Regions from separate parts of the Lysinibacillus sp. COL-1 genome, predicted to be linked through region 1. Evidence: predicted binding sites of a transcription regulator. Region 1 holds the regulator's gene; the other holds the start of a gene.

Region 1 (12,700 bases):
TCTACAGGTAGATCCTTTCGCTCCTGCCCATGGGGATTCCCTCGGTTCGATAAATTATTTTCAGGACGATAGCCATTTTCTACAGCGCGTCGCATGCCTCGACGTATTTTAGCATTATGGATTCTTCGTTGATACTCCTCCACGATTGCTAAAATCTCAAGCAGCATCGTGTCCATTTCATTTAGTTGAACGGGTCCTGCATCGCGCATGGAAAAAACATCTGTTGCTGATTTTTGCAATAAATGCAACACAGCCATCCTTGCGTTCCCACGTCCTAATCGTGTTTCATCTTGTACAAAAAGGGCATTAATTCCCTTTTCTTTAATGAAATCAAGCATTTCAAGCAAGCCATCGCGTTCCACATCATAGCCGCTATGCTTATCCTTAAATACACCCTTTACCTCATAGCCTTGCTCTCTAGCGTAGCGCAGCAACTCTTCCTGTTGGCGCTCTAATGAGGAGCTTTGTGTTTCTTTTTCAGTACTTACACGGCAATAGACAACAGCCGACATTTGTTTATTCATCATTGTTCAGTTCTCGCAATTTCGATAGTATGGATGGGATTGGCTTGATCACCCAATACAGGAATAACTAGAGACTTTCCTGCCACAATTTTAATATCTGCTAATTCATTTTCTGTTTTGACCAGCTTAATCCAATCATCTGTACTCATCTTACCACGGTATTGCTCTGCTAACGACCACAAGCTATCCCCATGTTCAATTTGAATTTCTGCGTAATTAACATCTCCTGGATCAGTGATGTAAAGGTATCCTGCAAATAATAGACAAGCTCCTAATAAAATGGAGATATGTGTATTTTTCTTTAACCATGTCATAGTTACAACTCCTTTTCTAGAATGTTTGTTCGGAATGTATGTTCTCATAATAAAGCGAACAAACGTTTTTGTCAAACACTTTTCGAACCTATGTTTGCATACATGTTCGCATTCTGTTATACTATCAAATAAGAAGAATGATATTAGAAAAAAGAGGTGAGCACTCATGAAAAAAGTTTCGAAAAGACAAGAGGACATTTTGGCTTTTATTAAAGAAGAGGTACGAGCTAAGGGATATCCACCATCAGTACGTGAAATCGGGGAAGCAGTCGGACTTGCTTCAAGTTCAACTGTTCATGGTCATTTAGCTCGATTAGAACAAAAGGGCTTTATTCGTCGAGATCCAACAAAGCCACGTGCAATTGAAATTTTAGAGCCTGAAGAGTCTATTCAAAAGCAGCAAGTCATTCATGTACCACTTGTGGGGAAGGTAACTGCTGGTTCCCCAATTACTGCTATTGAAAACATTGAAGAATATTTCCCATTACCAGATACGTATGGCACAAGCGAGGATCAGTTATTCATGCTAGAGATTATGGGGGAATCTATGATTGAAGCAGGAATTTTAGACGGCGATTTAGTTATTGTGAAGCAAAAGGCAACAGCTAATAACGGAGATATTGTTGTAGCCATGACAGCAGAGGATGAAGCAACGGTCAAACGTTTCTTCAAGGAAAAAAATCATTTCCGTTTACAGCCTGAAAACTCATCTATGGAGCCTATTATCGTCGATCAAGTTTCTATTTTAGGACAAGTTGTAGGACTATATCGTCGTGTACATTAATCATTTAAAGTAGGTTTTGAGGATTATGTGTTCCTTCTAAGAGCATGTATCCTCTTTTTTACGCAAAAAAAGAATCCATATATGGTTGGATTCTTTGTACAGTCCCCCTGCTACGCTTCCTTTTTGAATTTTAAGCTAGCTTCAACAAAGGCTGAAAATAATTTTTGTGCAGGCTCATCTCCTGCTATAGCTAGTTCCTCGGGATGCCACTGAACAGCCAAGCAAAATGGCAACTCTTCATGAACAACTGCTTCGATAATGCCATCACTCGATTTTGCTGCTACTTTTAATTTCTCTGCTAATACATTAACTGCCTGATGATGAAATGAATTTACCGCTATTTTCTCTTGTTGTAAAATGGTCGCTAATAAATTCTCCTCCATAATTTGTACATAATGAGTAGCTACAGCTCGAGCAGATTGCTGTACATGCTTGAGCAGCTTAGTACTAAAATGGTCACTATCAATATCCTGAAATAAAGTACCACCTAGTGCTACATTTAGTATTTGAATGCCTCGGCAAATACCCAAAATAGGCATCTTTCGTGTGAATGCCGCTTCAATTAATGCTAACTCTACCGTATCTCTTGCTGGATGAATTTTCCCTAGTTTTGGTGCAGGCTCTGCCCCATACAGAAATGGATGCACGTCATAGCCTCCAGATAACAATAAACCATCTGTAAGGGATAGAATTTGTGTGGCATCCTCCTCTACGCCAAGTGGAATAATAAGCGGAATCCCACCTGCATCAATGATACTTTTACTGTAAGCAGCATTTAATCGAGAGGATAAATCATCTTCCACAAAGGCTGTAATGCCAATAATCGGTTTCACTTGCTTCCCTCCATATGCTTGAAGATTGAACAATTACCAAAAACCTAAATACCAATCGATTAATGAATCCCCATAAAAATAGACAATGATAGCGGCTAATGCAATAGAAGGTCCAAAAGGAATAGGTGTTTTTCTCCCCTGCTTGTTCTTCGTTAACACGACAAGCCCGACAATCATGCCGATAACTGCAGCTATAAATAATGTTAACAGTGTATGCATTGTACCAAGAACAAGTCCAATTAAAAAGAATAATTTAATATCGCCTCCACCCATGCCCCCGTTTGATATCACAGCAATACTATATAATATGCCGAAACCAACGACTGCACCTACAGCACAGTCCCACCAGGGTGTTAATGGCGACAATACTCGTCCAATAATAAGGAAGGGTAAAAAGAATAAAAGCACCTTATTCGGAATCAGCATATAGGCTATATCAGAAACAACAATGATGACTAATAATGAAATAAAAAATAGGGCTACTATAAACTCTATGCTCCAACCAAGCTGCCAATATGCAAAGGCAAACAATAATCCTGTTAATAATTCCATTACTGGATAAATCCAAGCTATTTTATTACCACAGCTCCGACATTTCCCCCCAAAAAACACATAAGATAAAACTGGCACTAAATCAAGCGCCGTCAGTTGCCTTTGACATTTAGTACAATGTGAAGGAGGTTGTACAATCGACTCCTTCTGTGGCACACGTAAGCCTACCACATTATAAAAAGAGCCAAAGACAAGCCCAAATAAAAATAGAAAGATTGTATAAGCCATTTCCAATTTTCTGTCCTCCTAAACTAATAGGCGCCCATACAGATGCAGTATGGAACGCCTATCAATGCAATTATTACTCTCCTTCGTAATAGAACGTCGTCACCTGGACGGTAGCTTGTAAAGTAAGATCCGTATCTTTTTCTAATTGATCCTGCTCTCCAGGCAATTTGAATTCGATAGTATCCGTTTTCATCACACGCTGTAATTGTTCAATTTCCTGTAAAAAGCTCTCTAGAGAATTAAAATCAAGCGCCCCAACCTCTAATATAAAAGTAATCAACTTTAAATTCGATGGTAAGGAATCCTTTGAAATAGATGAAATCGGTGAACTCGTAATCTTGTTATCCTGCTCACCATTAACCTCTTCTTCAGCTTGCTCCAACAGATTAAGGTCTTGCGATACATCTGATTGCGAAACAGCCGCATCATCATTTTGAACTGTTAATGACTTTATGCGTGTTCCTGTCACTTCCTCAATCTCAGCTAAATCTAGTATGATCTTTTCAACAGCTCTTGTTGTAGGTAGCTTCTGTCTTAACGCTAAAACATTGATAGTCGGCTGACCCTGCTCCTTGTCTAATTGAGCTAATTGTTCTTTTACACTAGAAATCTCTTGCTGTATCTGTGATACATGACTCTCTTTTGCTTCTACTTCATTTAATCTTGGTAATAATAAATAATAATAAAGCGCAAATAAAATAGAAACGATTAAAGTCAATAACAAGATAATAGATGAATTTTTACTACTCGTTAATTTATTCATGAGCGTCGTCCTCCAGCTAAATACATAAAGTCGATTGTCGCCGTAATGGACACTGAATAACGTGGTACTTCTTTAAATTTTTGTTCAGGCGTTAATTCCTTCTGTTCGCCAAGCTCTATATCAAAGTTTGACACTGTATTAATTTGTGCGTCTGTAAAAAAACTACTCATTAAAAGTCGCTCTACATATTTCGATATATCGGTCATCGTTTCAAAATCCACTTCAATATTAACTGTATTTTCCCCAAAAACGTAGCTACGCAAGTACGTTTGAGTTGGTAGTAAAGTTTTCGTTTCATCAATTAATGGGGTTACAGGATAAGAAACACCTTGAATATAGGCAACAGATTCCTCCAATGATCCCTGATCAACACTTTGTCTTACATCTAACTCTTGCTGTAATTGTTCAAGCTGTGTCGTTAATGTCTTTTCCTCAGCAGATAAACGTGACAAATCACTTTTAGCTGTAAAAAATATAAATAGTAAATAAGCTACTATTAGACCCACTATGACAATTATCAAGCTATAAAAAAGCTTTGGTGAAGTAGACCGTTTTTCAAGCTGTGGTAAGAGGTTTATATCTGGAACCATTAATGAACCTCCTTCAAAGCTAAGCCTAGCAATGTTGAAAATTCTTTTTTAAAATAAGGAAAGAACTTTTCAATTTTTGCTCCATCAACAATCATCAAAGGTGTCTCTAAATTAGAAGATAATAAGGTTCCTATTGATTTGAGTAACGGGTTATCACCAAGCATTATGATTTCATCTACTGTTTTTTCCCCTTTATGTAAAGAAAACTTAAAGAAATTCATCATCCGATCAATTTCTAAAACCTGATCCATGACGACCATCTGGTAATCTTCGGTTTCACCATTGTAGAGAAATTGGTAGCTAAATTCATCGACTTTTTTGCCCTGCCATTGTGCCATATCTGTTTCAATCGATTGATAACGTAAAAACTCAACCTGTCCGTTTGAAAAGATACTAATGGAAAGTTCATTGATAGACCAATCAGCAATTAAATATGTTTTATTAGGCACTAACATTGACATATGTTCTAACAAACGTATATTGCATAAGGCACGAATATCGGCCGCTTCAGGGTCCAAGGAGACATCTAACAGCATTCCTACTATTTTCGTAATTTCCTCTGAAGGTGCTGCAAATAATATCGCCTTGCCGTCCTCCGCATCGGGATCATAAACATCAATTAACGGGTCCTGAAAAGGTAAATGAATAGAATGGCCCAACTCCATTTCAGCATATCCTCGTAATTCCTGAGGTTTAACATCTTTAGGATGCTCGAAACTTTTTAATAAAACAGTTGTATCAGGCACAAACATACGAACAGCCTGTTTTTTTCCTGTCCACTTCACAACCTGTTCTTTAATAATTTCAAAAAGAGCCACCTCATCTATGATTGCTCCATTTTCAACGATATCAACTGGTAAAGGATATTCATAGCCATGCCATTGACTAGGCTCAGGTCCTTTCGCCACAATCGCACGTAGCACATAATCCTTCAGTTCAATCGATACATGCGACTTTCTCTTTCTCTTAAACATGTGAAAAGACCTCCTTTTCCTATTCAGTATAAATGATTTTATCAATTAGTCATCCATTCCCCAGCCAGAAACGCAAGAAAATTATCGTTTCTGAATGGGTTGGGAGGACTGATTATGGATTAGTAGGTGTAGTGGATTTTTTGGGAATATCTATTTTACCATCACTAGCATCACTTTTAACCTTTTGATTATCCTTTGTAATTTCATCTAATTTTGCATTAGTAAATGTAATTGTAAATTTACCTGCTTTAGCAGTACCACTGATAGTACTATTTTGCTTATTGATTTTAATATCGCTTTGTAATGTTCCCACGTTATCGAGATAACCTTCTTTAGTTAACGTGCCTAACTCAACTTCAGTTATTTCATTTGTACCTTCTGTTGGTGTATCAGTAAAATAGATATTTGCAGCATTTAATGCCATAATTGCATCAGATTTTGCTGCTTTGTAACGTGAGTTATCAATAATATTACCAATTGCAGGCACAGCGATTGCTGCGATAATTGCTAAAATAACAATTACAGCTAAAAGTTCAACTAATGTTAAACCCTTCTCATTTTTCAATAGTTTTTTATTTTTCCATTTTTTAAACATAGAGAATTCCTCCTTAGTAGTTTTATATGAAGTGTGAAAACACGGTCTTCTAATTCAATTTCTAAATAAGTTTTATATAATTAAAAATTACATATTTTCATATAGTTGGAACATTGGTAAGAATATAGCCGCAACAATTACTCCTACAACAAGAGCAAGTACTATAATCATTAAAGGTTCGATAAGTGACTTCATTGTATCGACGGCACGGTTTACTTCTTCCTCGTAAAAATCAGCAATTTTTTCAAGCATGTAATCCAAGGAGCCTGTTTTCTCACCAATTGCTGTCATTTGTGTAACAAGAGGTGGAAATAGCCAGCTTTTTTCAAGTGGCTCTGATAATGTGCCACCCTTTTCTAAATTATCGCGGGCCTCCAGCACTACTTTTCCCATAACTGGATTACCTCCGACTTTTTCAACAATCGTTAGGGCTTGTAAAATCGGCACCGAGCTACTAAAAAGAGTAGATAGAGTTCTCGTCATTCTCGCTATAATATCTTTTTGTAAAAGTTGGCCAAAGATAGGCATGCGGAGTAACAAAACATTAACCGTATAATGAAACTCTTTATTATTTTTATAAAAATAACGTGATCCCACTACTAACACTAATAGCCCTAAAATCACGAGATACCAAAACTGAATCAGCCAATCACTTATACCAACAACAATAACTGTAATTAGCGGCATTTCTAAGTCCATATCTTTAAATGCATCCATAAAGGTAGGCACAATAAAAACCATTAAAAACATGCCAACCACCAGCGTTAAAAGGGATAATATTGCTGGATAGGTCATTGCCGATTGAATTTTTTTCTTGATGTTATATTGCTTTTCTAGTGTGCTTGCCAGACGATCTAATGTGTCGTCAACGTTACCAGTAGCCTCTCCAGCACGCATCATATTGACAAAAAGCAAGGGAAACACTTTGGTATGTTTGCCTGCTGCATCTGAAAATGCCATCCCACTCCGAATATCCTCTTCAACTTGCATCAATGCTCGCTTTAGTGGTTTATTCCGTGTTTGCTCACCCAAAATACGCGTCGCTTCAACGACAGGGACACCAGCACGAATTAATGTCGCATACTGCCGACAATAAATAACAAACTCTTGGTGCTTCACTTTTGTACCAATGGCAATGTCCTTATGTAAAATGCTATTTGATTCTTGAAGCTCTCGCGCATTTATTCCTTGTGCACGAAGCTTCTCCATAGCAATTTTTTTATTTGGGGCTTCAATAATGCCCTTTTTAGGTGCTCCTGTTTTGGTGCGACCACTATAACGAAATACAGTCAACTATAATCACCAGCGTTCATGTATGGCCGTGCATCTTCTAGCGAGATCTTACCTGTGGTAATCAGGTGCTGCATCGAAGATTCTAATGTGTGCATGCCCAATGCTTTACTTGTCTGCATTACGCTTGGAATTTGGTGAATTTTTTCATTGCGAATTAAATTCGAAATGGCAGGAGCTTGTACTAAAATTTCTGTCGCAGCAATGCGCCCTTTTACATCTTTACGAATAAATAAACGCTGTGAAACAATACCTTGCAGTACATTCGCAAGCTGTACTCGAATTTGACTTTGCTGATGCGGTGGAAATACATCAATAATACGGTCGATTGTAGTTGGTGCACTACTTGTATGAAGTGTTGCCATTACTAAATGCCCTGTTTCAGCAGCCGTGATAGCCGTTGAAATCGTTTCATAATCTCGCATCTCCCCAACTAAAATAATATCTGGGTCTTGACGCAATGATGCTCGTAAACCATTCGCAAAACTCATTGTATCGACACCAACCTCACGCTGATTGATGATAGACTTTTTATGAGTATGCAAGTATTCAATTGGATCCTCTAACGTAATAATATGTTTTGATCTTGTCTCGTTGATATAATCAATCATTGCTGCTAATGTAGTTGATTTACCTGAGCCTGTTGGACCAGTTACTAAAATTAAACCTTGTGGTTTTTCCGCAAGCTTATATAACACTTGTGGCATATTAAGTGCTTCAATAGAAGGAATTTTAGCTTCAATTAAACGAGCCGCTATTGTCACTTCATTTCGCTGATGATAGGCATTTACACGGAATCGACATTTCCCAGGCAATGAAAAGTTAAAGTCAGTTTCTCCCTTTTCCTCAAACTCCTGTTGTTTATGTACAGGAAGAATGGCATTTACCATTCCCTTTAATTCTTCAGAATCTAATGGATCTGCACCGTAATGTTCCAACTGCCCATGAATACGATATACTGGCGGAATACCTTTTGTTAAATGAAGATCCGATGCTTTTTCTTCAAACGCACGTGTTAATAATTCAACGATTGAATAAGATGTCATTTTTATCACCCCTAATCTACACTTGCAACACGTAAAATTTCTGATGTTGTTGTTTGACCTGCTACAACCTTTAATAGTCCATCTACTAATAGGGTGTGATAGCCTTTGTCATTCATATAATCCCGAAGAACCAAATCACCTTCTCGATTTAAAATCATGTCCTTCACTTTTCGATCCACTGGAAGGATTTCATGAATCGCCATACGTCCTCGATAGCCTGTATGATTACATGCAGGACAACCACGCCCCCTTTTACCTTGGGTAACACCTTCCAGCCCATTTTCCTCTAGTATTTCTAATTCACGTGAGGTGAATACATATGGTTCAGCACAATCACGACAAACTTTACGTACAAGTCGTTGAGCCATAATGCCTACAAGTGAGGAAGATAGTAGAAATGGTTCAATGCCCATATCATGTAAACGTGAGATGGATTCTACTGCACTATTAGTATGCAGCGTACTTAACACTAAATGTCCTGTAAGTGAAGCACGTATAGCAATTTGCGCTGTTTCAAGATCACGAACTTCCCCTACCATCACAATGTCAGGGTCCTGTCGTAAAATCGAACGTAACCCTACCGCAAACGTTAAGCCAACCTCTTCCTTTACTTGGATCTGATTGATGCCATCTAATTGGTATTCCACAGGATCCTCAACCGTAATAATGTTGACGCCTTCCTCATTTAAATGCGAAAGAGCTGCATATAACGTAGAGGATTTACCAGAACCCGTAGGTCCAGTAATAAGCATCATGCCGTTGGGACGGCTTATCATTTTCCTGAATAGTACTTCATTCGTAGCACTAAAGCCTAATTTCTCAATATCATTGGACGAATTGGTTAAATCTAAAATACGCATAACAACTTTTTCTCCAAAGACAGTCGGTAATGTGGCTAATCGTATATCAACTGGCCTAAAATTGACATTCGTTTTTATACGCCCATCTTGTGGAATACGATTTTCTGTAATATTTAAATTGCCCATTATTTTAATCCGAGCCAATACTACGTTTTGCATATGCTTGGGCAATGACCTCTCTGTACGAAGTACTCCATCTACTCTGTAGCGCACACGTAGCTCTGTTTCTTGTGGATCAAAATGAATATCACTGGCTCTTTGTGCTACACCATTGGCAATAATTTGATTTACTAAACGAACAATGGGTGAATCTTCATTCTCAATCTCGTCTTGCGTTTCAGTACTAGTTGCCGCTAAATCTAACATTGCAGCATCCATCGACTCCTGCAAATCATAATATTTGGTAATTGTACGATATAGATCATCTTTTGCAGCAATGCTTGTTTCAATCTGACAGCCTGTCGTCATACGGACTTCTTCGATAGCAAAATAATCCATCGGGTCTTCCATCGCAATAAACAATTTATTTTTCTCTTTGCGGATAGGCATAATATTTGTCCGCTTTGCCAACTCAGCAGGAATTAATTGCAATAATTCAGGGCTGATTGAAAATTGATTTAAGCTAATATGAGGGATACCAAGCTGAAATTCTAAAACTTCAATGAGTTGTTGCTCCGTTAAGACGTTTTCTTTAATGAGAAAATCACCTAGTTTCTCATTTTTCAACTTAGTAGTCAGTGCATACTCTAGCTGTTCTGCTGTAATAACGCCTGATTCAACAAGTAAATCCCCTAAACGTTTACGACCTGGCTTCATCGCCATAAAAATACCTCCAATCATTATGGACTTGTTTGTACAAAATTACCGCCCTTGTCATAATAACCATAGACAATTTCTGGTCCATCTTCTTGCTCAGATTCTTCAGGTGTTGAAGGTTTTATATCAGGTAAGCCGTTGCCATCTAAATCTATCTCTAAATCAGGATCTGCTATACTTTGCCCTGCGTTTTTTGTTGGTGGAGTGACTGTAATAGGCTCCTGCGATGAACGTGTCACAATCCGATTTTGAGGCGCATAGTAATCTCTGCTAATAAACTGTTCTTCCATTGCACCGTTCTCTACAATGGAACGATAAACTTCAACTCTCACCCCTTCTTTCCCCTCTTGTTCCACACGCTCTTGACCAGCCTTTAAATCTTCTGAATAACGGTAAATAGTTCGTGGCTTAACGATTTTATCTTTACTGATACGAACCGTTATATCTTTGTCTTTTACTGCTGTAAATATTTCTATTTTTAATTGATTGCCCTCAATTGTAGCTTGCATTTTGCCAAGCTGATTAGAACGATTAATAAATTGTAAGTCTTTCGCTAATGCAGCATTGACATCCGCTTCAATCCCCAGTTGTAAATAGTTGGGCTTTGTTTGTTGAGAATGTCTTTCTAGAACTTCATACTCTGTCTGAAGAATTACACTATAGAGGATGGAAGCTACAAAATCTAAACCTGTATCATTCGCAGCTCCAGCCTGTTCCCCTAAAAGTGAAAGCAAGGAGAATGACTGGTTCGGTACAAGTGTGACGTCATTTAATAAAGGGATTAGTTTTGCAACCCCTTGACTATCTGTCGGTACATCCGCAATTTGAAAGGCAATCCTTTCTTGCATTTGCAAAGCAGCAGCATTGATTACTGCTTCAACCTCATGTTCTTTCAAATAACTTGCTTGTACTATTATTTTTTGAAGCGTTTTATCAGTATCCAAAATGCCCATTTCATCTAGTTCCTGAATAACAGTGTCGCTGGCAGTTACAGGAATGGGGATATGTACAATTTTTTCATTTTTCCAAAAGGCATACCATGGTTTTTTTGTCAGCAGTTCAAACTGTGATATGGCTGTAGTAGTATCAAAAATTAATTGTTTCGGGTCAATGGTCTTAGAGATATTAGCACTTTTAACATTTATTTCTGTTTGCTGCCAGTCTTTAATTGCTTTTTCCACAGTTGGTAATAAATTTGCACTATTAACACCCCCGACTTTTATACCTCCAATTGTTGAACTTTTTGTCTCATCACTAGCAAAAACTTTCCCATTTATTATAAAATTAGGTAGACAGACTACAGCTAGTATAAATATTCCAATCAATAATACAGTAATGGTTATAATTTTTTTCATCTGTCAATCCCCCTTAACCATCGTAATTTATTGGTTTGCAACTTTATGCTCATCCAGATACTAGAATACTATATTTACTACTACATTACACTACTAAAAACCTAATTTATTTTAAATAACCCCTTCAAAATATATAAAAATTTCACGATTTAGACTAGTTTATCTCTTATATAATGTTATATTATCGTTATGAATACTTTATTACTAGTCGATTAGAATCACGCTTTTTGAACTACTCTTTTCATAATACATAATTCACTAAATAACCATTTGGTTCTTTTGACACAAAAAACTTATAAGGGGCGATATTATTGCAAAAAAATTTTAAAAATGAAGGTGGCTTTTCATTAATTGAAGTCGTTGCTTCTTTAATTCTAATTACAATAATATTGCTTTCATTTTTCGGATTATTTATTCAATCTAACAAAACTTCCAAAACTTCTAGCACAATCGTAGATTCTACCTATCTTGCTCAAAATGAAATGGAAAATATATTTAGAGAAATCAAAGGCAGAACAGAAGAACAACTAGCTAGACAATTACTCTATACAAGTACAGAAAATCCTCAATATATTAGTTGTAGTAAAAATAGTAAATTTTCAACTATTTGGAGCTATGAAAAACAGATGGAAGATAGACGGTTTATTCTAACCATTAAGCGCCATTGTCAATATGAATATCTAGATACTATTGTTATCGAAGTTTATGAGAACGATGTACTCAAAAGCAAGATGGAAAATATATATAGTAGGAAGTGAATACATGAGGTTCATAAAAAATAACAGAGGTTTTACACTCGTGGAAGTACTTGCTGTTATCTTAATTTTAAGCATTGTTTCAACAATTCTTTTTAGTATACTTTCGTCTAGCAAAGAAACTAATAAAAAACAACTTGAAAATAATGAACAGCTATCCGAGTTGTCTTATGTTTTAAAGCTCATTACGAAAGATATGAGAAAAACCATTACGTATGATCCTAATAATTCAACATTAAAAAACAGAGATGGTTCTATTCAATACACATATATCTTTGATGCTGAAAAAAATACGATTACTCGTAACAACGAGGTTATTGCAACTCATATACACTCATTTTCCTTAACAAGTATTGGCGACTCTATTTCCATTAATATTGAAAGTATTAACGAACACACAATCTCTACACAACTATCTTTT
Region 2 (12,700 bases), 1.3 Mb from region 1:
AGATGCAACAGATACTTTAGTACAACATTACTTTATCACGAATATTTCATTTTCTACACTTCCCATTAATACATCACCTATTTTCACTTGATCTGACCATTTAAAATGACATAGGATATATTTCCACATAAAAAGCCTCCATCCTAAGATGAAAGCTTTGTAAGTTAACAAAAGTCTATGGCATAAATTCATGAAAACCTTCTTTAAGAGAACTACTCGTAAAGGTTAAGTTCAATTCGGATAAATCACTTTAATCTTCAACTTTGGAGTACAATCATAAGTTACGCCCCATAACCCTTGATAGGTAAGCATTTCTAGGCTTACCTAAAAATACTGTGCTCATAAAGATAGTCATAGGAAAGGTCAACAAACAAATATTCATGTTCGTTGATGGCGATGGAGAATGTTCTAGTAATTTCCCCTGTTTCAATATCACGGTATAATTCTGAGATTTCCCCACTTTGATCATTCCGCATTTTAATAATTGTTTGGAGGAAGTATGGGCGCCAGCTCCAGTTTTTATTAATGGCTCTTGGCTGTACTTCCCAGTTACCATCAATTCGCATAATATTAGGTGTTAATTGGAAACCATCCTCATTACATATATAGAGTCGGAAAGAGTAATTATCCAATAACTCGGCAAGATATTCTAGCTGGGATACATTGTCGCTCGTTGGTTTCACACGGTGAACAATTGCCTCTAATTCCTCTCTTAATTTTTTCAACTGCACATATTGCGCCTCTAGCATTTTCTTTTCAGAAGTAATGAATTGCTGGCATTCCTTTTTAAAGCGTTCCTTTAACACATCTTTATCGACAAAGGTCATTGCTGGATTCGCTAGGTACGGACCTTGATAAAATCTACCGCCGTTTTTCCAGGCAAATTGTAGCTGGTACACCGTTTCGATATCTTCAAATAAAAGATTGGCACCAATTTTATAGGCAAGGCTACCAATAGCGGAAATCATGTCCGATTGAGCTGACCAAGAATCATAATTTAAATCACGTGTATTAACCTTTAAAATATGAGGTGCCAATAAAGCAATATGCTCTAAATGACTTTCTGCTCCAACTTCCTGCACAGCGGTTTTCACCCCAAAAGTCGTAAAATAACGCAGGGCGTGGTGTAATTTATTTATATCTCCTAAAAAACGGTGCTCTGATACAACCAGTACGATACGGCGTAAATCCTCTTCAGCTATATATTGTTGGATAATATTAAAATGACTTTCACCAAAATCTTGCATTAGTAAATTTGGATTACTTGGAATGTAAATATCTATATCAGATGCAATCTCATCAATTTTGGCTAATGCCGCATGTAAAATTTTATGCTCCATATCAATTCGATATTCTTCTGGAATATCTTCATTATTGACGAAATCCTTTAAATTAATTTGTTGCCCTTCAATTTGGAGATGTCCGGAAATTTCGTAGGCAATCACCGTATGCGCGTCTGCGCTAAATATCGGTTGATAATACCCATGTATTTGATCTAAATTTGTTAACACTTCAATTGCGTCCATCATCGAAACCTCCATTATGAATAACTTCTTATTGTTATTCAAAAATAACATTATATAGTGCATTAATAGCTTAAAAAATGCTCTCTGACTGTATAATAAGTGGTTTAAAGTAAAATCGCAACTTCACTTATCATAATTAATGGAAAATCTAACCTAAATTTTTGCCTTTTCTTCGCTTTAACCAGTGTTTGATTTTCACCATTTCTAACGACTTTCAGACAGAATAGGTTGCTTTCTCTACTATCTGATCATTTTTAAACCAGTAAAACATTTTTTCAAGGCTGTACTCTCACTATAACGTATGCAGCATACCGCGGAAACAGCCATGACAATACATGATAATAACCCTATCTATACTAAATAAATCAGTCATTTACCCAGCAATTCAGGACAATTTTATGTTATTTCAACCTTCAATACTTATTGTAAAAAAATCTATGTCCAATAGCCCATCTGCTCGAAAAATCTAAACAGTCTGTCGCCCAGAAGTCAGGGATGAAAAAAAGCAGCATTCCAAATTGGAGTGCTGCTCATCATTATTCAGACAGGAAGAAATACCAAATGATTGCTAGTACCATTAACGATAACAGAACAGCTATGGTTACGCGAAGTGGTGAAATTGGCGCATTGCCGCCTACTCGCCCCGTTTGTCCGTTCACCATAAAGCGATAAATCTTTTCCTTATAGCGGAAGGAGGATAGCCAAATCGGTAACATTAAATATTTGTATGTAATATCATCATGATTTGTGGAAAAGCGTAAATTTGATACTACATCCGCACGATTTTCCCAACGAATTTTGGACGTAATTTGTGCATGGAGATGATCATGGATTTCATTTTTTGCTTGGCTCCATCCATCCTGCAAGCCGATACTGTAACGCTCTGATAAAAATCCAGCTACATATTCTGGTTTATAGGCTTTATTATTTAAAAGGTTAAAAGGTTCAATCTTGCGCATCATGTCGCGATCATATCGGGTCGTTGCACTGACTAAGTGATCATCGATAAACTCCTGATAAAAGCCACTTGTTGAATACCAATCGGTTTCCGTGTGCGTTTTCCCATCTTTATCAGTAACCGTTCGATGACGTCCATATCTAGCAGAATATCTAGAGCTTGTTTTGGAGTCAAATGTCCAATATGGAAGATATACTCCTTTAAAAGCATCGGGTCTTGCACTAGTTTTAGCAGCTTTCGGTGTAAACCATCTGCCTTTAATCCATTTTTGAAAATGTTCTCCTGCTTGCTTATCTGTTACTTCAAAAGCACATACCCCATTCGGTGCAAGTGTATTTTCAGCGCTAGCCTCCATAACCTGATTGGAACCACAGTAAGGGCAACTATCTGCAACCTGTAGAGCATCATATATCGTTTCAGCAGCACAGGCTTTACAAATGACCGTTTTTTTCTCCACGCCCCAATTGAAATTTCCACGTTCTTCTGCGTTGAAGAAGTCCATTTCCTGGGCAACTTTTTGTTCCTCCTGATCAGGCGTTGCTATTTCAGTCTCAAAGCCACAATACGGACAAGTCAGTTTACCCGTGGAAGGATTAAATTCAATTGATGCGCTACATGACGGACATTCCGCATCAAAGTCAAGCTGCACTTGTTTGACATTTTCAACATCTTGCGTTGACATCAGTCTTCATCTCCTTACTTGACGTCATTCTCATCAAAAACATCGCCACATTCTGGACAGAATTTAGGCGGATTCACTGGGTCCTCTGGTGTCCATCCACATTTATCACATACATAAAGTAAAGCGCCAGCTGGTTTTTTTGCCCCACACTCACTACAGAATTTACCTTTATTGACCGCACCACAAGTACATGCCCAGCCTTCTTCCGCTGGTTTTGCCGCACCACACTCTGAACAGAATTTCCCCGTGTTTTCATGACCACATGCACAAGTCCATGTATCAGTTGCTTTCGTTGCTTGATTTTGCATCGCAGCTTGCTTATTTTGCTCATTTATTTGATAAAGCTGACTAGCATTGACGCCACCAGCTTGTGCGGCCATATTCATGCCCATAAATCCTGCCATCGCACCGCCCTCATTGTTAGCAGCTGCAATCATAGCCTCTGCCTGCGCACCCGTTAAATGGGCAGCTGCCATGCCTGGATCACGCATAACGGCACTACGTTGTAGCTGTTTAATCATGGCTTCATCTTCATCAGAAGCCTTGAGCGTACTGATACCAAATGACACAACAGCCAAGCCACGTGTTGCAAGCCATTTTTCTGATAATACCTTATTGAGTGCATCTGCTAAAGCAACTGTATGAGCAGGTATTTCACTATAACGAACGCCACTTGCTGAAATTTGCGCGAAAGCAGGCTGTAATGCTGTCATTAATTCCGATTTTAACTGGCTATCAATTGCTACTCTTGTGAATTCATGCTCTACATTGCCACAAACATTTGTATAGAATAATAATGGATCAATAATTTTATATGAATATTCCCCGTGACAGCGAATTGCAATGTCAATATCTAAACCAATATTGCGATCGATGACACGGAATGGAATGGGTGCAGGTGTTCCATATTTGTTCCCTACAATTTCCTTCTTATTAAAATAGTAAACTCGCTGATCTTTCGCAGGCTCTCCTCCAAAAGTGAAACGCTTGCCTATTTGCTTAAACGTTTCCAGAATACCTTGCGACAAATCTGAATCAAACATTATTGATGGTTCTGTTGACGTATCATAAACATATTCTCCAGCCTCTGAAGAAAATTCAACAACTTTCCCCTGCTCAACAATCATCATACATTGCCCTTCATTGATGGCAATAATCGAGCCATTGCTAATGATATTGTCATTGCCTTTATTTGAACCTCGTTTAGAAGTACGTTTCACACCCTTTGTTACAAGAACATCTGCAGATAATGCCTCACAATAGAAATACTCACGCCATTGATCCTCTAAGACGCCTGTTAATGCCCCAACTCCTGCTTTTAATAAACCCATAATTTTTCCCACCTTCATATTAATGTTTAGCTTATTTTATCATCTATCAATACTATGTAATACGCAAAATAAGACAAATTGTTTCATTTTCTTCGTATAATAAAAAACGAGCAGCCTCTATGAAATGAATCATAAGAGCTGTCTCGTTACATTTTCGTTATTAGGATAAGGCAGCTATTATAACAAGCACCCATGCGACGATAAATAACATTCCGCCAATTGGTGTAATCGCCCCTAGCTTTTTCACACCTGTCACGGCAAGCACATATAAGCTACCAGAAAAGAAAACAATCCCTGTAAACATCAAATATACTGCCCAAGAAAGCAGACTAGAGCTTCCTAAAAGTGCCTCATTAGAGAGAATACCTAGCCCCATAATCCCTAAAGCATGATACATCTGATATTGCACAGCCGTTTCCCAAATCGCTGCATAATGCAGTGAAGCAAACTTATCCTTCAGTGCATGTGCCCCGAAAGCACCTAAAATAACACCAAGACCTGCCAAAATCGCACCTAACACTAAAAACATTTCCATCTGTTGCTCTCCTATTTTGCCTCAACAGCAATTTCTTTATATTTGGCATCCCAAGCAGGATCAATTTTACTTAAAGAGACCGGGCGCAATGTATCCTTATGCGCAAGAATATGTACGGATTGAGCTGTGGCTGCCACCGTGCCATCCTCATGTAAAATTTCATAGCTATAGGTTGTTCGTAAACGATCATGCTTCTCCAACCAAGTACGTACTGTCGCTACTTGTCCATAATGCATGGCGGCCTTATACGAAATCGACAAATCCATTACTGGGGAAACATAGCCATCTTTTTCTAAAGCAGCATACTCAAAACCTACATCATTCACCAGCTGCGAACGCCCAATCTCCATCCAAATGATGTAGTTTGCATGGTACACCACGCCCATTTGGTCGGTCTCCGCATATCGAATCTCAATCTGTTTTTCACTCACAAACATTTTCTTCACCTCGTCCTACATTATAGCGTAAAAGTATTGATTTGGCGGGGTTTTTGCTCTAGCGATTAGAAAAAGTTTAAAAATCTAATTTTACAAAATTTTGAAATTAAATTCGGAAATATATTTGGTAAAGAATGTTGGTTTCCGTTTTTACCCGTTGTACCCCGATTAATTGGGGTACAAATTGGGGTACACTGGGGTACACAAAAATACACACCGGGCAGGTGCAATAAAAAAAGTCGCTCATTTTTTTGAGTGACTTTTTGATTACCATTCTATATAGGTGTTTAATTTATTCTACAATATGCAACTTATTTTTTTCATTACATCAATCCCAAAAGAGTTCAATTCTTTATGTATCAATTCGCTATCTTGCAACCCTTGACGATAGCTGTATTCCAAAAAAAATGACTCTACTATAAACATAGCACTTTCTAGTTCGTCTAATAATTTTCTTTGTTCATCATTTGACAATACTCTTTTTAACATATCCATTAAAGTAATTGCATTTGTATTAGCAATTTGATATTCGGGATCATTAATGCATTTTCTGTACGCTACTTCATGAATTTGTTCTTCTAAAATTTCTTTAAATGCTGTTTCAATTGTATTTTCCATATATTACCTCCATAAAATGAGGACATTCACTTTAAATCACAATTGTTTTTAGTTATAATTAATTTTGGTTAGTGAGTGAATGAAAGTGAATGTCACTCGTAATTTTCCACATCTCAAGTTGCTGCTTGGGATGTGTTTTTTTATTTTCTCTTAATTAATACCAGTGATTCTTTAGCACCCCCTGTATTTTATTATTAATGACTCCTATAGCCTTAATAATTGTTACATTTATGGTAGCATTGGAAGCATTAAATTTAAATGGGTTTCCCGACCAATTGAAAAATATTTGTACAGTTCTTACACCGTTCGACAATTTTCTTGTTTTCAAAGCGAAAAGACGCCAACTAATTTCCCATTAGGTGTTAATATTACTTTTTTTACCACCACTCTTCTTTTGCATTTATATAACCCATAAAAAGCAAAATTTCCTTCCTCCTCCATATAAGAATAGATTTTGAGAAATACACATCTCGTACGGATACGATCAAAATAATAAATAGCTAAAAGTTGTAATGTCTCGATGTCCATACTTTAGTATTCGAATTATTTGCATTTTTAAAACTAATCGACATTAATAAAATATACATGTTAAATATAAACAGATTACAAATAGCCACTCGAATCATCTAACGAGTGGCCTATTTATATCAATTCCTGCAATTCAATCCAAAGTCTGCCGAACTGTTTGGTATGCAATTTGGTTAAATCGACATTATTATATATTTTCTTTCTTGGAGGTGCCATTTTACAAATAAATGCTGGTTGTAGTTCTCCTGATGTTCGAACGCTCACAATTGCATGATAGGCAGGCAATTTATGTGCTTCTTCTATTGGTATAGTATCTTCGAACCGATGCTTAGATAAATCAAATGTTTTCGTATGATCATTCATAAATAGGAATTGTTGTACTCCTCCACCTTGTAAGTTTTCTTGTAATGACGGGGATAACTTATTCCAATGATGGAATGCATATAAACTGCCAAGACGTTCTTTTCTGCCCTCTGTGCTAATGCGCCCCATTAATTTACTTAGCCCATCTGTTTGGTACTGTTCTGGTTCATTAAAAATCACGAAACAGCCATTTTTCTTCTCTTCTTTCGTCATTAACATACGAGTCATAAATGTTTTAAGTGTAACCCAGTGCACCAGTGTTTTGGTTGCTAACTCACCTAATTTTCGATTCGGAATACGTAGTATTATCACCTTGCCTTCCTGCATCCACTGCGAGAAATCTACACTCTCAAGTGGATCTTGGGCAAAAGTATCATATAACACATCATTCCCGAAGAATTGATCAAGTCGATTAAGAATGGCATCGGCTTTACTGCCTAATGTATCATTTGTGCCCCAGGACATTAATTCTTTTGCTAGGCGTTGATTGCCAGAATCAATGAGCTGTGCAATGACATCTATTCTAAAATCTTCATCCTCAATTATTTGTTTGATTTTGTATAGTGAACCTCCTGCGGCTTTGGCAGCTGCTTTCAAATACTTTTGAGACCTTGTGAGTCCGTCAATCTGCATGAAGTCTATCATCTCATCCGCGAAACGAGAAGCCCCGTTACGACCAAGCTTCTTGATAACCTCTGTTAAATCCATAGGTACTTTATATTCATCATCTGAAAGATCAATATCTATGATTCGGTCTGCTGGTAATAAATCGCGCGCGCTATCTGCCATACCTCTGCCATCCTCGTTGATGGCGTCTGGAATGACAAAGCTAATGTTATATTTAGTGTTGCAATCTACTATCCAATTTATAATAGCTGTGTCTTTCCCTGCACCTTGCCCGCCTATAAAGGTATAGCCGCGATAAAATTCATCTGGATTGGAGACAGGCATGAAAACATCTATTTTAGAGTCCTTAACTTCTGCTACCCCCAAATGTATGCCATTTTGATCTTGCATAGCTTTGGGGATATCTACCTCAACCTGCCTTTTAGTGTTTAAAGCGTCAGCATACTTCCTTTGCAACTCTTTATTGGGCATCATCATCGCCAGTTTGCTCATTTCATCTGTACTCACTAAATTAACATTTGGATCATGACGAGTTGTAGTATTGAGCTTTAAAAAGTTCATTTCATCAATGATTTTTGCTCGTTTTTTCTTTGCTGATACTTTCACGTTGTGCAGCTCATTCGTTTCTGCTAAATCTTGCAAAGCAAGCGAGATAGATTCAGCCACGCTGTCTCGTGTCAATCTATCGGCAGAGTGAGAAGCTACACGTATATGAGAACGAAAAACAGGTAAGTTACCTTTCTCTCGGTTCATGTGAGTCGTACCTATTTCATCCTCTAAAGAATGAGCTTTAGTTATCACATCTTTCTTTTCAATCTTTTTATCTGATTTTAAAAATGAATTATTGAATGCTTGGAAGATGTCTGTGATTAAATCGTTTATCTCATTAATAAGAGCACTAGCACCTGATTTAAATGCGTTGCCAATACGTTTACTATTCACTGTAGCTCTTTGAGGTACTTTCCCTTTAGTTGCTTTTTCATACGTCCATTGAGCATTTTTCACCCATTTGTTGCGATTCTCCACTTCGTTACAGATGCTTAAACGAGCTGTATCACCATCATATTGAAGTTCTTCGATTACGTTTAATATGTTTGATATTGGTGTTTTCACATCATTCGAATTGCTATTTAAACTAAATATGTCATGCTTTAAGTATCGTAATTCTTGGACTATTGTATTTTCGATCGGTATATGTATATCATCCATAGTTGCTTCAGCAAATGTAACACTCATTTTATTTTCAATTTTTCTTTTTAATTTTTGAGCCTGAAATTCACTTGTCGCGACATAAAATTCTATAATCTTCTTCCCGTTTCGTTGTTTGAATAGTACTTCAAACCAAAACAAATCCTTTTCTCGGAATCTGAATTTGAGACCTTCTCTTTCAAGGCGTGATCCGGGCTTTTCATACATCTCATACATTTTATGCAAGGCCCGCCACAAGCGCTTATTGTTATTAGTGACATTTGCATGCGGAATAATGCGATATACAATCATATTATTCCGCACATACTCAAAATAATTTGACACTTTCAACTTATTTTTTAGGTTTTTGAATGTAAATACAGATTTAGACGTCTCCTCACGTAACGCTGGCAAATATTCATTTATCACAGCTGGATAGTACATTGTCATATCAAGCACCTGCCAATACACAAAGAGATGCAATTAATACGCATGAATACACCCCTAAAGGTTTTATCATACCTTGCCCTGCTGCTGTACAAACAATAACTGCTGCACCTGTAGCTAAAGTTGAATATCCAATTAAATCTGGTAAAACCCCTACAAACCAATCCCATGATGTACTTATTACACTTGTAACCGTTTCAGATGCAGACTCTTTAATATGAGCAATTAATTTACGATCTGCTTCTTCAATCCATTTATCGATGAAATTCATTACTCCATCCCTTCTATATTGATTTTAGGAAGTCTCTAATATCAACAGCATGGCGAGCAAGTAGGTAGCCACAACATACGCCAATCAACAACTCGATAGCTTTTGAACGATGTCCTAGTGTCCATGCAGCTCCTGCAAAAATGATTACTAGTACTACTCCCGCATCAAATATGTTCATCACTGCATCATACACATTTTTGAATGTACTATCCGTTGTAGCAGCAAACACAGTGATGGGTGATGTCACAACAGAAGTTGGAATTGATAATGTGATTAGTTTAGGCATTATAAAGGATGATTTCTTTTTAATTTCATCGATTTCAACTAGCACCTGAGTCAAGTTCGGATTCTTATAATCTTCTTTCAAAAAATCATAAGCAGGGTTTAAAATCATCTAATCGCCTCCATGTATTTATTATTCACCTCATGGTAAAACTAACAACAAAACATTGAGAGGACGGATAAAATGCCTTTTGTAATTGGACTAGGAATCGGCGCTGCTGTCGGTATTGCCACTCACATTATCGGTGCGTTTCTTTAATTGTTCCTGCATACGAGCAAGCTTTTCTTCTGCTGTTTCAAGCGATGATACTTGCTCGTTTTTGTTTTTTTTAGATGTTACCTTTGTTGCTTCTTTTAGAGCTATGTCTGCAAGTATTAATTTTTTTACATAGCCAGAAAAATTCCGTCTCTTTACGTGGTCTAAAATTTTCTTATCTGATTCATTGTTACGGTTAAAGGCTACAGGTTTTGAAAATCTGTTCTTTTCCATGACTACCACTCCTCACTAACGATATGAGCGATATTAGCGTATTATACATAAAAAATGACGGATATTGAGTCCGCCATGTCATGAAAGCTAATAGCGCTTGCTGCTATATAGCTTATGCTCGTATATTAATAATAATGTCTGTCCAAACGAACAATTTACAAATGTCTTTTATCAACATTATTCTTTATCTAAAATTCTACTTTTATTTGGGTAAAAATTGACGTTGTTCAGGCTTAATCATCCTCGTCAACCAGCGATGCTTTTTGTATGCGATCGAATGTAATACGCTTTATTGAAAAGTCAGTATCTAATAGTAATTCCTTTTTGTAGATATCTTTGCCAGTGATCTTCCCTACTTCATCATACAACTTGTGATTATCCCACAACGTTAGCCTAACGAGTTTTCTTAACTTAAATGCTCTTTGTATGATTTGTTCTATCTCTTCTAATTCCCACTCTGTTAAGTCACGTCTTTCATCATAAAATTGCTCTTTTTTCCACTCCTTCAACTGAACCAAGTGTTCAGGCAGCATCAACGATGTCCATTTAATATCTCCACGGTCATGTATCAATACAATCACTCTCCACTAGAATTCGGTATCAGAAATACTCAAAATATCTAAAAAATGTACTTTGTGAACATTAAAGTATTTATCTTTGATGTGAATTAGCTTAGTGTTTACATCCATGTTTGTGACCATACCTTCTAAAAGCTCATCGTGCTTATAGATGGTAAAAGCTTTGGTCTGCTTTTCTTCCATTGCTTCAGTTAATGCATTTGCTATTTCTTCTAAGTCAAATTCGTCTCGATCCATGTGCTTTGGTTCTTTCTTTTTAGTAGGCGTTTTTGTTTTAGCTGCCACTTTAGCCACTCCTCTTAAGAACGTTCGTTCGTTTCTATAGTAGAACAAACGTTTTTGTTTTGACAAGAGTAAATTACAGGAAAAATGAAATCTCTGTTAAAAAGTATACTTTTATAAATAATATTATTTTTATATTGACCAACATTATAAAGTAAAGTACAATGAAAACAAATACTAAGAAGAGGTGTTTTAAATGACGACATTAAGTAAAAAAGAACAAATCATTCAGGCTTCAATTAACATTCTCAGTCAAGCTGGTGCTGCTGGTAAAAAGTATAGTGATTTAATGGAACTACTTGAGGGTATATTCCCTGACTTCCCTAGAAACACAATTCACGGAACCGTTTGGAAACTTCATAAAGAGACTGATGAAATCAAGAAGAGTGGACGTGGTCAATTTATACACAAATCTTACTTGAGTACACATGATATGGATGGAGATGGGTCTTCAACTTTATCAGACTTTTTGAATAGAAAAGAGTATAATATTATAATCGAGTATTTAGAAGAGTTTCGTGCAGATTTTGAAACAGTAGAAATCGTGGAATTAAGTGGTTTGGATCGCGATTCCTTTAACAAGTTTAACTTTTTACTACAGATGTCTAAAACACTTAATTCAATTAATGAATAATAAGCTAAAGACATTTTGTTGTGTTTAATCTTTTAAGCAAAAGAAAAGAGTAAGTTCACTCTTAAAGTGAACTTACTCTTAAAGTTTCTATGCGTTTGCCAAAATAATTTCATCGCTGATAACTGAATTAACCCCTGGTTTAAAAACTCTAGCCCACGGTGAACCAGGACGATGAGTTAGATTAACTAAATCCCATGCAGAATGGTATTCATATTTATCGATAATATCATGAATAACATCTAATGCGGTTAAACCACACTCTGATGAAAATATTCTCATATAAGACGGGTTTACCGCAATTTCCTTTGAGGTGATAATTACAGTATCATCTTCTTCGTATGGTATTGTACTGGATCCATACTCTCGGAATTCTTCATAAAGAGATTTTGTCACAGGCCCATGTTTCCATGCCAAAATCGGTTCATTAAATAAAGGAACTCCTGTATTTACTAAGTGTTTCTCGTATATTAAATAAACTAACTTTTGTAACTTCAATTGTGTCGTTGGCAATAAAGTTAATACATACTTAGCAATATCTATAGCAGTTAAATCTCTATCTTTACCAGCGATATCTATAAAAACATTAGGATCTTGAACTAAAATAACATCTTTAAAATAAGTATCAACTTCAATTACAGAATTCCATTCAGGAGAAGAAGTAGAAAAACGATGTATACCTAATTGAAGGTCACCATGTTTCTTTTTAAATTTCTTTAAAAAGTCTTTCATAACTTCATTGTCAAAGGTTTCCTCACTATAATGCCAAGCAATACGTACACCTTTTGAATAGACACTAGAAATTGCTATGAAATGTTTGTACATTCCTTCTCCTCCTCCTTCATATTTTGAGAATCTTTATAGATTCCTGGCCATTTTGTATAATCTTGTTTATGTTCAGCGTGGGATTCATCATTTGTATGATG

The links. Region 1 encodes LexA, which represses DNA repair genes until DNA is damaged. Its sites were predicted from a motif close to CGAACATATGTTCG; they were not measured.
Region 2: AC6BKE_RS19940 (YolD-like family protein) is a predicted target of LexA. The motif match lies at 11,164-11,177, and genes of this name have one in related genera.

Annotation. Positions count from the first base shown of each region.
Region 1 covers NZ_JCAWSJ010000004.1:997,816-1,010,515, reverse strand. Annotated here, with positions in the region: gene AC6BKE_RS13090 (YneB family resolvase-like protein) at 1-527, opposite strand, end outside; gene yneA (cell division suppressor protein YneA) at 524-838, opposite strand; gene lexA (transcriptional repressor LexA) at 1,005-1,622, shown strand; gene AC6BKE_RS13075 (gamma-glutamyl-gamma-aminobutyrate hydrolase family protein) at 1,733-2,455, opposite strand; gene AC6BKE_RS13070 (prepilin peptidase) at 2,489-3,241, opposite strand; gene AC6BKE_RS13065 (hypothetical protein) at 3,309-3,998, opposite strand; gene AC6BKE_RS13060 (PilN domain-containing protein) at 3,995-4,588, opposite strand; gene pilM (type IV pilus biogenesis protein PilM) at 4,588-5,562, opposite strand; gene AC6BKE_RS13050 (prepilin-type N-terminal cleavage/methylation domain-containing protein) at 5,675-6,157, opposite strand; gene AC6BKE_RS13045 (type II secretion system F family protein) at 6,245-7,450, opposite strand; gene AC6BKE_RS13040 (type IV pilus twitching motility protein PilT) at 7,447-8,493, opposite strand; gene AC6BKE_RS13035 (GspE/PulE family protein) at 8,505-10,175, opposite strand; gene AC6BKE_RS13030 (G5 domain-containing protein) at 10,193-11,524, opposite strand; gene AC6BKE_RS13025 (prepilin-type N-terminal cleavage/methylation domain-containing protein) at 11,836-12,282, shown strand; gene AC6BKE_RS13020 (PulJ/GspJ family protein) at 12,287-12,700, shown strand, end outside.
Region 2 covers NZ_JCAWSJ010000004.1:2,339,064-2,351,763, forward strand. Annotated here, with positions in the region: gene AC6BKE_RS19885 (EAL-associated domain-containing protein) at 321-1,526, opposite strand; gene AC6BKE_RS19890 (TFIIB-type zinc ribbon-containing protein) at 2,063-3,166, opposite strand; gene AC6BKE_RS19895 (SPFH domain-containing protein) at 3,181-4,497, opposite strand; gene AC6BKE_RS19900 (DUF423 domain-containing protein) at 4,658-5,032, opposite strand; gene AC6BKE_RS19905 (acyl-CoA thioesterase) at 5,044-5,469, opposite strand; gene AC6BKE_RS19910 (hypothetical protein) at 5,767-6,087, opposite strand; gene AC6BKE_RS19915 (ATP-binding protein) at 6,730-9,243, opposite strand; gene AC6BKE_RS19920 (hypothetical protein) at 9,245-9,511, opposite strand; gene AC6BKE_RS19925 (glycosyltransferase) at 9,525-9,905, opposite strand; gene AC6BKE_RS19930 (hypothetical protein) at 9,996-10,283, opposite strand; gene AC6BKE_RS19935 (YolD-like family protein) at 10,517-10,855, opposite strand; gene AC6BKE_RS19940 (YolD-like family protein) at 10,871-11,146, opposite strand; gene AC6BKE_RS19945 (hypothetical protein) at 11,340-11,777, shown strand; gene AC6BKE_RS19950 (Panacea domain-containing protein) at 11,865-12,599, opposite strand; gene AC6BKE_RS19955 (RelA/SpoT-related domain-containing protein) at 12,581-12,700, opposite strand, start outside.